Bremerella alba: one gene and its partner. The protein of the gene in region 2 interacts with the protein of the main gene of each other region in a pairwise test. Links are inferred from orthologs where the notes say so. Each region holds a gene or a part of one and is shown on either strand. Other genes may lie near its edges.

Evidence for each region. The genes of interacting proteins can lie anywhere in the genome.
Region 1: the proteins of typA (region 2) and rlmKL interact in binary tests that used the Escherichia coli proteins (3 or more experiments, as listed by UniProt). The link is inferred for Bremerella alba from one-to-one orthologs.

The regions. Positions count from the first base shown.
Region 1 is NZ_JABRWO010000012.1:109,718-115,048, reverse strand. Bases 2,375-5,331 are described here. They hold rlmKL (bifunctional 23S rRNA (guanine(2069)-N(7))-methyltransferase RlmK/23S rRNA (guanine(2445)-N(2))-methyltransferase RlmL), read right to left. Parts: upstream 4,976-5,331; coding sequence 2,774-4,975; downstream 2,375-2,773. Other genes in these bases: HOV93_RS20125 (DUF1559 domain-containing protein), read left to right, coding at 5,182-5,331; hisD (histidinol dehydrogenase), read right to left, coding at 2,375-2,600. In the rest of the region: imidazoleglycerol-phosphate dehydratase HisB, read right to left, coding at 1-79; hisC (histidinol-phosphate transaminase), read right to left, coding at 101-1,159; more of hisD, read right to left, coding at 1,236-2,374. UniProt on the Escherichia coli protein: Specifically methylates the guanine in position 2445 (m2G2445) and the guanine in position 2069 (m7G2069) of 23S rRNA. Methylation occurs before assembly of 23S rRNA into 50S subunits.
Region 2 is NZ_JABRWO010000005.1:260,566-268,276, reverse strand. The notes cover bases 4,278-7,240. They hold typA (translational GTPase TypA), read left to right. Parts: upstream 4,278-4,836; coding sequence 4,837-6,645; downstream 6,646-7,240. Other genes in these bases: HOV93_RS10645 (sulfatase family protein), read right to left, coding at 6,715-7,240; HOV93_RS10655 (zinc-binding metallopeptidase family protein), read right to left, coding at 4,278-4,474. Outside these bases: HOV93_RS10675 (hypothetical protein), read left to right, coding at 1-215; biotin synthase BioB, read right to left, coding at 657-1,670; HOV93_RS10665 (PSP1 C-terminal domain-containing protein), read left to right, coding at 1,830-2,390; HOV93_RS10660 (DUF4261 domain-containing protein), read left to right, coding at 2,487-3,470; more of HOV93_RS10655, read right to left, coding at 3,440-4,277; more of HOV93_RS10645, read right to left, coding at 7,241-7,711. UniProt on the Escherichia coli protein: A 50S ribosomal subunit assembly protein with GTPase and nucleotide-independent chaperone activity, required for 50S subunit assembly at low temperatures, may also play a role in translation.

The sequences.
Region 1 (5,331 bases), on a different replicon or contig from region 2:
TGCCAGAGCCATCGAGGTTCAGCTCGAGCTTGATCTTCGTTTCGGTCGTGTCGCGTTCGATTTTAGCGGTGCGGGTCATGGGCGAGCGATTGTGCGGGTTCTAGGAATTCTGCTGAAAGTATTGCTCGATCAAGTCCAAGCATACGTCGTTTTGGCCATCGGTGCCGACCGAGATCCGAATGCCTTCGGTAATTCCCGGGTACTGCATGTATCTGATCAGAACGTGGTTCTGCTTGAGGAATTCGTAAATCGGTTTGAGTTTAACGCCTGGCTGCGTCGCCCAAACGAAGTTTGCCTGCGAATCTGGGACGGTAAAGCCCATCTTACGCAGCCGCTGGGTCAGGTTGCCCCTGGTGAGGACGATCTTTGCTTTGTTTTCGGCAACCCACTTCTGATCGTCGATTGCGGCCAATGCACCGGCCAGTGAAAGAGCATCGCAGTTATAGCTGTCTTTGACCTTCATCAACTGCTCGATGATTTGCGGCTGGGCAACCAGAAATCCAAACCGAAGGCCAGCCAACGCGTACGACTTGCTGAGTGTCCGCGAGACCATGATCTTCTCGTTCTCTTTTACGAGATCGATGCAGTTGTCGTCGGCGAAATCGGCATACGCTTCGTCGATCAACAAGGGGCAGGGGAGCGAGTCCGCGATCGCTCGCAGTTGAGCCTTGGGCACGACGGTGCCGCTGGGACTGTTGGGATTGGGCAGAAACGTCAGCTTCAGATGATTGCTGGAAGTACCGAACGACTCTGGCAGCGTCCAGTCATCGTTGAACGGAATTTCTTCGCTGTCGGCTCCTTGGATATCGGCCAGAGTCTTGTAGAGGATGTAGCTGGGCGTCGGCAGCCGCAGCCACTCGCCATCGCCGACGAAGGCCCGGGTCAGGATGGTCAGAATATCGTCGCTGCCGTTTCCGCAGAGGATCCAATCGGGCTCGACCCCCAGCACTTCCGCTGCGCGAATACGAAATGCCGTCCCGGTTGGGTCGGGATATTTCTCCAGGCCCTGGTCCAAACGCTGGCGGATTGCCTGGGCAACCTTCGGCGAGGCAGGGTAGGGGTTCTCGTTGGTGTTCAGCTTAATGAACTTCCCGCCTTGCGGTTGTTCGCCTGGCTTATAACCAGCGATCGCTTCAATCTCAGGACGAAAGTAGCCCATGGTGTTCCTGCAAATTTGGTTGGGGAGATGAACCGCGGATTACACGGTTGCCCCTCTTCGTAGTTTTTGATTTATCTTAATTGTCTTCGGTACGAATCGTAACGCTTCGCTTGTGAGCGGTCAGGCCTTCTTTGTCGGCTAGCGTGGTGACTAGCGGGGCGATCGATTTTAGTCCGTCTGCCGTGAAGTGAATCACGCTGCGGGAGCGAAGGAAGTCGTTGGCCGATAGCCCGCTTGCCCAGTGGGCCGTGGCACCGGTCGGTAGCACATGCGACGGACCAGCAGCATAATCCCCCACCGCTACCGGAGTGTAATTGCCGAGGAAAGTCGCTCCTGCGGTGAGGATCTTTTCAGCCGTCGCTTCGCTATCGGTTGTCGTGATGTGCAAGTGCTCGGGGGCCAGGTCGGTGGCGATACGGCACGCCTCGTCTTCATTCTTGGTGAGGATAGCGGCACCGAAGTCGATTAAGCTTTGAACCGTCAAATCGCAACGATCCAGAACGGCGACTTGTTTTTCCAGTTCGGTCAAAGCGTCGTCAATGAGCGTCTCGTCCCAACTAATCAGGACGCTGCTACCAGGAGAATGTTCGGCCTGGGCCAGCATGTCTGCGGCGATGTACTGCGGCTTGGCGGTCGTATCGGCCACAACGACCACTTCGCTCGGTCCGGCAATCGAGTCGATATCGACTTCCCCGAAGACATGTTTTTTGGCGAGTGCAACAAACAAGTTGCCAGGGCCGACAATCTTCTGCACTTTAGGAATGCCTTCGACGCCGTATGCCAGCGCTGCCACCCCTTGGGCACCACCGACACGGTAAACTTCCTTCACGCCCAACTCGACGCAGGTCGCAAGCAGATCCAAGTTGTACGAACCAAACGGTGTTGGCGGAGCGATCACGGCCAATTCTTCCACGCCGGCGGCAAGAGCCGGAACGGCCGTCATGAGGACGGTCGACGGATACGCAGCCGCACCGCCTGGGACGCAGATGCCCACACGCTTCAACGGGGCGTAACGATGTCGTAGCTTTCCGCCATGTTCGAGCGGAACCTCGATGTCTTTATGGAGGATGGCCGTTTGAAAGCGGAGGATGTTTTCGCGAATGTCGCGGATCGTTTGTAGGAACGCTGGATCGGCGGCTTCGTGAGCCAGACGCAGCTCTTCGTCGGAGACGCGAATGGTGGAAGCATACAACTGCTTACCATCCAGCTTTTTGCCGTAGTCGAGCACGGCTGCTAGTCCGCGGCTTTCGACGTCGGAGCAGATCTTTTGCACCACTTGCAGCGGGCTCAGTGGCTCGCCGAATACTTCCATCGTCCGCTTGCGACCCGCTTCGCTGACGAGGTCACCCTTAGGGCTTAGCTTGTCGCGTACCTGTTGCAGTTGAGCTTCGACGTCATCGTGCCGGGTATCAATCCGGGCGATTTTCGACTTCAGATCCATTTCAGCTTTCTGGGGGTTCGATAGCAAACGATCTCAGTACTGGGAGAACCTACTATTTTGCTGCACGCGGCACTCAGAGGAAAGGGGCGAACTTCGGTTGATCTCTGATTCAGGGAAGGGGGCTAACCACGAATCTCACGCATGAACATAGATAGGAGTAGAGACAAAGGGAATTATCCGTGGCCTTCTGTGATATCATTGGAAGCTTTCCCTGTCTTTCGCACCATTTTCCAGCAGCGGTGGATGCGCTGGTTACGAAAGTCCTCTGGCACGGTGTGTTTCGAAATTTCCCGAATTTGCACGTTCTCTAATGCCTCTTCGTTCAGCTTGAAGCGACGGAAGTTGTTGGAGAAATAGAGGACGCCTCCTTCGCTTAACAGGTTCAGCGTCAGCCCGATCAGTTCGACGTGATCGTCTTGGACGTCCCATACGTCGTCGGTTCGTTTGCTGTTAGAAAACGTCGGCACATCGACAATCGCCAGATCAAATTTGGGCTCCGGTCGTTGGTTGCGGAGGTAATCCATCACATCGCTGCGGATGAAATGGTGCTTGGAGATCGACAGTCCGTTGAGCTGGAAGTTTCTTCCGGCCCAGTCTAGGTAGTTGGCGTTCAGGTCGACACTGGTTGTCGAAGTCGCTCCGCCTGCGGCCGCATAAACGCTGAACGCACCTGTGTAGCAAAACAAGTTTAGTACCCGCTTGCCGCTGGCTTCGTCACGGAATTGACTTCGCAGGTTGCGATGATCGAGGAACAGCCCTGTATCAACGTAGTCGGAAAGGTTGGCCTCGAACTTCAGGCCTCCTTCTTCAACGACCACAATCTTCGACTCTTCAGCAACTTTCTCGTGCTGCGTGTTGCCAGACTGCCGCGTGCGATGCTTGACAAAGACGTGCCCCTCAGGGATCTCAAGCACTTCACGAGCTGCTTCGGCCATGTGGTCGAGCCAGTCGGCATATTGCGCTGGCGTGCGATCGTGCGGTCGGTCGTAGTCGGTGATGTGCAGGTAATCATGGTAGAGGTCGATCACCAGCGGGATTTCGGGAATATCACGCTCGTATAAGCGGTAACAATGAATCCCCTTCTTGGGCCAGCGGCGAAGATGGCGAGCCCGTTTAGAGAGCCGGTTCTTTAGCAGTTGAGCCTGCTCTTTGGCTTTGTCGTCTAGTCCACCAAATGCTGGTGTGAAGCTGCGCCGGGGCTGTTGTTCCGCGGACTCCGGCGCCGACTCGTCATTCGCCTTTGGGGGCGGAGGCCCATGATATTGATAGTAGTGACATTCCGTCCGGCCGTTGTACATCTTGCGGCGTTTGGTCGCTTCCTGCCCGATGGCTCGTTCAAACTCGGGAAACGCCGTCAGGATGAAGTGCGACCAGGTAGGCAACTGCCGCAGCACACCGGGGAAGCTGCAATGAAACTCCCATTGCTCGCGTCGGGCACGCGAGTGGTCGTCGTACGGGGTGCTGGTGATCAGGCAACCATACTTGCGTTTGCTGGTTAGTTCGGCGAACGATTGCCGCTGGAAGTGAATGTTGTGGTCGACGCCTGCATCGATCGCTTGCTGCCGGGCCAGGCGGAGGGCGGAGCCGTCTTCGTCGTATCCGATGATCGACTCTGGCAGCGTCTCGAGGACCTGGGCTCTGGCTTCTTCCAGCAAATCGAGCCAGGCTTCCTGGTCGACTGCCGGCCAATCGACCAGGGCGAAGTCTCTCAGCAGGCCCGGCACCATCTTTCGACCGATCATCGCCGCTTCGATCAGCACAACGCCACTTCCGCAGAACGGATCGACCAGGGGGCGATCGGGGTTCCAGTGACTGAGCTGAACCAACGCCGCGGCTAGCGTTGTTTTCATCGGCGAGTGCCGCTCGGCGTCTAAATATCCGCGACGCGCGAGACCTGCCCCCGAGGTGTCGATGGTGAGGGTGGCGATATCTTTCGCGATGGCGACTTCTACGGTGTAGGTCGCGCCCGATTCCGGAAGTTTCTCGCCGTGGGCTGATTGAAGCCGCTCGACGATGGCCCGCTTGGTGGCTCTTTGCACGGCCGGAACGCTGGTAAGCTGCGACTGGTAGCTGCGGCCTTTGACCGGGAAAGCTCCCTCGGCGTCGATAAATGCTTCCCACGGAAGCTCTTTGACACCATCGAACAGGGCATCGAAATCGCCGGCCGGAATCTGGGCAACTTCAATCAACACACGATCGGCCGTCCGCAGATGCAGGTTGGCCTTCATCGCGTCGTTATAGTTGCCGGCGAAACGCACGCGACCGGAGCCGAGGATCTCGGTTTTATAGCCGAGCGTTTGCAGTTCGCGGGCCGTGACGGCTTCAATGCCGAACGCAGTCGAGGCCAGCAGATTGAGGGGATTCGAGGAATTCACGCGCGGAAACTACCTAGCAAAGTTCATGGAATTCTTCATCGTACGTGCCAGGGTGAGAAAGGCATAGTGCGTCTGAGTAAGACGGCGACCGTAAAAACTTCATCAAAAAGCGCTCGAAGCCCCTGCTGGAACGGTATATAAATTCATTCTTGTGGAGTGAATCTTTTTCTATTGGCAGGCATGGCAAACGCGGAGGCGAGTAATCCATGAGACATCTACCGAGTGCCCTTTTTATTGGCTTTTTGGCGGCGACAATGGCGTTTCCTCCGCAGTTGTTGATGGCCCAGGAAGCCGCTGCTCCGGCTGTCGAGGATCAATTGCCAGGCTTGAATTACGTGCCTGAGAACGCTGTCGGC
Region 2 (7,711 bases):
CGAAGCAAGGGGGACTTTACCGCCTGGACGCCGTTCGCCGCGATGGCAAGCAAGTGGTGAAAGCGACCAAGCTGATCGACCTCGACCAGCCCACCGCCCTGGCCTTCAACGACGCCGGCGAACTGTTCGTCACGGTCTTCGGCAACGGCGACGGAGCCGATGAAAGCAAGACGCCAGCGACCGGCAAGCTGTTGAAGATTGGCGAAGGCTTGTAGGCCCGATCGGTTTAGGAAAGCTCCGTATGGGATTCGATTCTGGGGTATTCATAATTCGCCCATTGTCGAATCAGCTCGGATGTTTTCTTAGCCCCGGCGGGGCGATCGAAAATAGCCAGGGGCGAAAGCCCCTGGAGCATGGGGTTGGTAAATGCTAAAGCCCTGGAAGGGCGACCGAATTTCAACCAAGATAATTTCGGTCGCCCTTCCAGGGCTTTTTTTTTCTTGTTGTCTGCCAGGGGCTTTCTCCCCTGGCTATATTCGGCTGCCCTTTCAGTGCGTAAGAGGGACCGCGACACGGTCTAACCTTGACTGGAACGAACTGGTCAGACCGCGACAAGGTCGAACTGACCAAGCCTCGACACGGTCGAGCTGACTGAATGCACGCACGAGCAGCGTTTGCTTTGCTGCTCGTGTCTTACTTCGCGTCGCCGTTTGCGACTACGCCGAGCCTACCGAGACTTCTTCGGTCTTAGTGACCGTGAAGCCCAGGTCTTCTAGCATCTTGTAGTCGTCGTCGGCGGTCTGGCCTGGCGTGGTGAGGTAATCGCCGAGGAAGATGGAGTTCGCCGCGTACAAGCCCATCGGTTGCAGGCTTCGCAGGTGGATCTCGCGGCCGCCGGCGATGCGGAGTTCTGCGCTGGGGTTGGCGAAGCGATAGATGGCCAAGATTCGCAGGCACTGTCGTGGGCTCAGGTCTTTGCCCAGGCCTTCCAGGGGTGTGCCGTCGATCGGGTTTAGGAAGTTCACCGGAATCGAGTGCACGCCCAGGTTGCGAAGTTCGAGGGCCATGTTCACGACGTCTTCGTCCGACTCGCCCATGCCCACAATGCCGCCGCTACACATTTCCAGGCCGGCGTTTTTGACAGCGTTGAGCGTGTCGATGCGGTCTTCGTAGGTGTGGGTCGAACAGATCTTCTGATAATACTCGGCGCTGGTGTTCACGTTGTGGTTCACACGATCGACGCCGCAGGCCTTCAAGCGGTCGGCCTGATCGGTGCTTAAGAGTCCCAAGCAGGCACAGATTTTCAGGCCGTACTTTTCTTTGATCTCTGGCACGATCGTCTCGACGGCCTTCATCTCGCGTTCGTTCGGACCGCGGGCCGAAATCACGATGCAGTAGGTCTTCACGTCGCGTTCGGCGGCGACCTTGGCCCCTTCCATCAGCTTGTCGCGGCTGAGGAAGTTGTATTTGGGGATTTCGGCGTCAGAGACCTTCGATTGCGAGCAGTACCCGCAATCTTCGGGGCAGAGGCCGCTCTTGGCGTTCATCAATTGGTACAATTGAACCGTTTTACCAAAGTGTTGGCGGCGTATTTTGAACGCGGCGGACATGACGTCCAATAGTTCGTCATCGGACGAATGGAGGATCGAAAGACCTTCTTCCAGGGTCAATTGATGGCCACGCAAGACTTCTTCGGCCAAGGCGGACCATGATAGCGTCGACATTGACATCGGCGGCGTTCTCTTCTTTAACTGTCGAGTGGGCATGAGAATTCGGCGGTTAAACCAAGTGCCCATTCTAAATCGGTTGGCATTGAATTGTAAGGTCAGTGCCAGACGACACTTGGCAACGTCGCGGTGATCAGCGAAAATGAGGGTAAGGAGACCATTTTGATACAACAAACCGCCATTGGGCGTCATCATTTCGTTCGCGTCAGCGTGCTGGGGCATGTCGGAAGGTTCACATCGGTCGATGCGATTGCATACGGTCGGGGGATGCGCGTTATCTGTCGAACCTCGCGCGGGCTGGAAGTCGGGGAAATTCTCGGCCCGGCGGGCGAGTCAGAGGTGAACGATTCAGACGGCTCGATCGTCCGCGGAGTGACGGTCGAAGACAATTTGCTCCTGGCCCGTCTGGAACGTAATCGCCAAGAAGCGTTCGCGGCCTGTGAACAAGAATTGTCCCATCGCGGCATCCATATCCCCTTGCTCGAAGTCGAGCAGCTCTTTGATGGGGGCTCGCTCTATTTCTATTTTCTGGGGGACGTGCCTGAGGAAGTCGCCGAACTCACCAATCGCCTGGCCGAAACTTACAACGCGGCCGCTGGCATCAGCCAATTCTCGGATCTATTGGAAACCGGCTGCGGTCCCGGCTGCGGAACGGAAGAAAAGGCCGGTGGTTGCGGTGGTTCCTGCGCCGGATGTTCGATTGCTAAGGCGTGCAAGAAGTAGCTCACGCCGGCAACAAAGTTTGACGGCCCCACGCTCTAGGCTTATGCTTGGCGTCCGTATACCTGCCAGACTTTTAGCTTCAACGAGGCATGTGACATGGCCAAGGGAATCTTCACGCAAGGGGTATGCGTGCTCGTCGATCGACCCATTTCGATTGAGCAGATCGCGTTGGCTCTGAGTGACTTCGATGTGCTGGGAACCCGCGAAGATAGCGAAGAGTGGGCCATGGGTGGTCCTAGCGCCCTGGTCATGTTTGACGAGACGACCGGTGGCACGGTCACGGTCGATACCGTCGATCATGTTTGGCCCGATGATATGGGCGACCCCCAGAAAGAAATCATGGTCTTCGGGGCCTGGTCGATGGGGCACTTCGGACCCTTTGCCTATCCTGGCGGGCTCCAGCGCGCGGCGCAGCAGTCGTGGGGTTGGCGAGAAGGTGCCGAGGTGGTTGAGCGTCACCAGGCATTTCTTCGCCTGCGGACAAGCTACGTCATCGGAAAAGAGGAAGACACCAATTGCTTTCCTGAACCGTACGATCCTATCGCCGAGCTTCAATTCAACATGAAGATCGTCGAGGCGCTGCTGGGCATGGAAGGGACGCTGTGTTACTTCAATCCCAACGGCGAAATTCTGTTAGATCAAGATGGCTTCCGCAATAGCTTGAATTTCAGCTGGGCTAACGAGTTGCTTCCGCTCGACGTCTGGTCGAACGTGCGGCTTTTCAACATTGATGAAAGCTGGGCGTTGATGGATACCGTCGGCAATTGGCAGTTGGAAATTCCAGATATTGAAGCCTGCTTTGTCACCGACGACTACGAAGTTAACGAGGTCGCTAACTTCTTACGCAATGCCTCGAATTATCTGGTGCAAAGCGGAGCCACGATCAACGATGGCGAAACGATGGATGGCCCCGGTGACATCCACTGGGCGGCCATCCAATTCGAGAACGGTATCTGCGATCCTCCTCGCGATACACTTCGTTTTGTGCCGCTGGACGATCACGATGTGCCGGAAATCGTGCAAACTTCCGGTCGATCTGCAGAAGAAGATCAAACCGACGACGAAACGTCCGGCGATTGAGCTTGAATACCCTTCAGGTCGTGCATGAATCGCAGCTTTTCGACCACTGGTTTGGTGAAGACTTCCGGCACGAGATCCAGCAGGCCAATGTCGCGGTTGAACTCGTTGGCCATCACCCCGATTTCTCGATACGCTTTCAGCCGGGCATCGAAGTCATCTGGCGGAACTTCCGCGTAGATCCGGGGGAAGTCCTGAGCCGTGCTGACAATCGAGGTCATATCCAGGTAGGCCGCAAAGCTCTCGGCGAAGTCTTCCCACGGATGCATGGTCGCATATTCAGAGATGAAACTCTTCTGCCAGTTAGGCAGTGGGCCGTTGGCGTAGTAGGCCGTCTGGGCATCGGCATAGGTCGGGTCTTCTTCGTTGCCAAACAGTTTCCGAAAGGCCTCTCGCTTCGAAGGCTCGACCAGCATATCCCAGTAGTAGTGCCCTAGCTCGTGCCGGAAATGGCCGACGAGCGTGCGTTGGGGTTCGCCGAATTCGACTCGGGTTTGTTCCCGCTTAACGCTGTCGGCCTCTTGGATATTGATAGTGATCAGGCCGGCAGCGTGCCCTGTCGAAACGGGCTCGACGTCGTCGGCTTTGAATTCAAACATCAGCGGTAAGAAATCGTTTCGGCTAGGATCGCCAATGGGAAGTCCAACCGATTCGACCCCATACAAAACGCGTCGTTTCGCAGCTTCCAGGCGGACCCATTTTAGCAGATTGCCTTCGATCGAAAGGTCAGGGATTACCTGATTCAGTCGGCAATAGGTGCACAGCGGCTCCTCTTTTTCTTCGATAGCGACGGTACAGTTGCAAGCCTTGTAGTCGATCCGATTTTGGCAAAGCTTCAGCTTCTGCCCGCACACCTGGTTGGTGCACTGCCACTGATCCTTCCCCAGCGACTTCAAAGCGGTCACCTGTCGACACGTGGGACACATGCCGACGGTCTCTTTGCAGGAGAGACAGGAAGTGCTTCCAAAGAACAGCTTATGACCGCATTGGCAGCGAAACGTTTGCATCGAAGTAAGACCTGAGTAAGGGGACGGGTGAAGTTTTGTAGGGCGAACCAATCATAGAGCAATTGTCGGACCGATTGCCGCTGTAGGCAGCCTGGTAGCGGCAATCACGAACGCACCTTGCGGAATTGAGACCGGTTCCAACGATGTGGGCGCGTGGCTGTGGATTGTGCAAACCTCCCCGGATGGGGCCCATTCTGGCGAAATGCGGGGTTCAGGGTGTTATCGTTTTGAGAATTCCATGCCCCTTTCTTGCGGATTTGTGAATGTAAGGGCGGGACCCCTACCACAAAATCGGGTGAATCTGATAGGATCTCCGGTTCTTGGACGGGAAGCTTAGGCCTGCTTTATAAGCACGAATCAGTATGCGACGCGACGACCTACGAAATATTGTTATTATTGCCCACGTCGACCATGGTAAAACGACCTTGGTGGACTGCCTGCTGCACCAGAGTGGTCAGTTTCGGGAGAGCCAGCTTTCGAGCGAGCGGATCCTCGACTCGAACGACCTGGAAAAAGAGCGTGGCATTACGATCTTGGCGAAGAACATCGCCCTGCCCTATGAAGGCGTGAAGATCAACATTGTCGATACGCCTGGGCACGCGGACTTCGGCGGCGAAGTCGAACGCGTGCTGAGCATGGCCGACGGTGCCGTGGTTTTGGTCGATGCGGCTGAAGGCCCCATGCCACAAACGCGGTTTGTGCTTTCCAAGGCATTGGAAGTCGGACTAAAGCCGATCGTCTTGATCAACAAGATCGACAAGATGGATGCCCGACCACACGAAGTGGTCGACGAAGTGCTCGACTTGTTCCTGTCGCTGGGTGCCGACGACGAGATCGCCGAGTTCCCTTACCTGTTCGCCAGTGCCAAGGCCGGCTTCGCGTCGCCGGATCCTGAGGTTCGCGAAGGGGATATGCGTCCGCTGCTGGATCTCGTTCTAAAGCACATTCCCGGTCCCGACGTCAATCCGGACGACCCCCTTCAGATGCGTGTGACAACGCTCGACTGGTCGGAATACACCGGTCGAATCGCGATCGGCCGCATCAAGTCTGGCAAGATCAAAAAAGGCCAGTCGGTGATGATCTCGAAGCCAGGCGATACCTTCCAACGCGGAAGAGTGGTGGCTTTGCATGTGTTTGAAAACCTGGGCCGCGCCGAAGTGGAAGAAGCCGATGCCGGTGATATTGTCGCCGTGACTGGTTTGGAAGACATCGATATCGGCGATACAATTTGTGCCATCGATAACCCCACGCCGCTACCTCGCGTGGCCGTCGACGCGCCGACGCTCGAGATGATGTTCACCATCAATACGTCTCCGCTGTTGGGTAAGGATGGCAAGTACGTCACCTCGCGTAACCTCCGCGAACGTCTCGAAAAGGAACTCGAACGCAACGTGGCCCTGCGTGTTCGTCCAGGCGAATCTGGCGATAGCTTCCTTGTCAGCGGACGTGGCGTGCTGCACTTGGCCGTGTTGATCGAAACGATGCGCCGCGAAGGGTACGAACTTTCGGTCGGCAAGCCTCAGGTCATCATGCGTACCGTCGATGGCGTGAAGGAAGAGCCGTACGAACAATTAGTGATCGAAGTGCCATCGGAAAAGATGGGCCCGGTCATGGAACTGGTCGGTGAACGTCGTGGTGAATTGGTCGAAATGCAACCACGTGGCGACTACAGCCAGGTTGTTTTCACCATTCCTTCGCGTGGTTTAATCGGCATGCGAACCAAACTGCTCAACTCGACCCAGGGCGAAGCGATCGTCAATCACCGTTTCGAGTCGTACCGGCCTGTTTCCGGCGACGTTCCTCGCCGAGCCAACGGAGCGATGATCTCGATGGTGCCTGGCAAGGCAGTCGGTTTCGCCCTGTTTGCGTTGCAGGAACGTTCCGACATGTTCGTGCGTCACGGCGACGAAGTGTACGAAGGAATGATCGTCGGCGAGAACTCGCGTAGCGACGACTTGACCGTGAATCCAACGAAGGAAAAGAAGCTGACCAACATGCGTGCCTCGGGTTCGGACGAAAACATTGTGCTTCGTCCGCCAAGAGACATGAGCCTGGAAGTCGCCTTAGAGTACATCGAAGACGACGAGTTGGTCGAGGTGACTCCGAACCATATCCGTCTGCGAAAGATCTTGTTGAAAGAAACGGATCGTCGTCGACAGAGCCGTAAGTAATTCGGCATCAACAACCAAGAGGACTGGTGCGGAACTGTCCGCACCAGTCATTAGATACATGCTTTTGGCTTAGACTCGACCTGGGGGACGATTCTCTTTCCCCTTAATCTTTTGGTGCGAGTCCCCCAGCTTTTTACGAATGCCATCGGCCATCGTTTGCAGCTGTTTGACAACGTCCGGGTGTTGATCCGCGACATTGTTCTGCTCGCCTGGGTCTGCTTTTAGGTCGAACAGGGCCAGTGGCGTGGTCGCTTGCGTGTAGCCGTTGGGAATGCCGTCGGTACCGCCAGGCTTGCCGGCCATCGTGCGGTACTGGTGAGGAAAGACAAGCTTCCACTTGCCGCTGCGGACGGCTTTCAAACCGCTGCCGTAGTAGAAGAAGTACGCTTGGTGCGGCGATTTGGCTCCTTCGGTTCCGGCGATCAGCGGCCAGATGTTCTTGCCGTCGATTGGCTTCTGCGGCAGATCGGCCCCAATCAACTTGGCCACCGTAGGGAATATGTCGATCGTCATCGCAGGCGTATCGCAGGTTGTGTCAGCCGGAATTTTGCCAGGCCAACGCATGATGGTCGGCTCGCGACAGCCCCCTTCCCACATGGTCCCCTTCCCTTCGCGAAATGGCCCGGCGCTGCCAGCATGGTTGCCATAGGAAAGCCAGGGACCATTGTCCGACGTAAAGATGACCAGCGTATTGTCATCGATCTTGTTTCGCTTCAAAGCTTCCAAAACCTGACCGACCGACCAGTCGATTTCCATCACAACATCGCCGAACAACCCGGCACCTGACTTGCCTTTAAACTTGTCGGAAACGTACAACGGCACGTGTACCATGCTATGCGGTAAGTACAGGAAGAATGGCTTGTCTTTGTTTTGGTCGATGAACTCGACGGCCTTCTCGGTGTACTGAGTGGTCAATTGTTCTTGAGCTTTTCCATCGACCTTAGGATTCACGACTTCGTTGCCGTCGTACAGTGGAAGATGAGGCCAACGCTTCACGCGATCTTCTTCCGACAAATGCCGCACACCCGGATGGTAAGGCCACATGTCGTTCGAGTAAGGCAGCCCG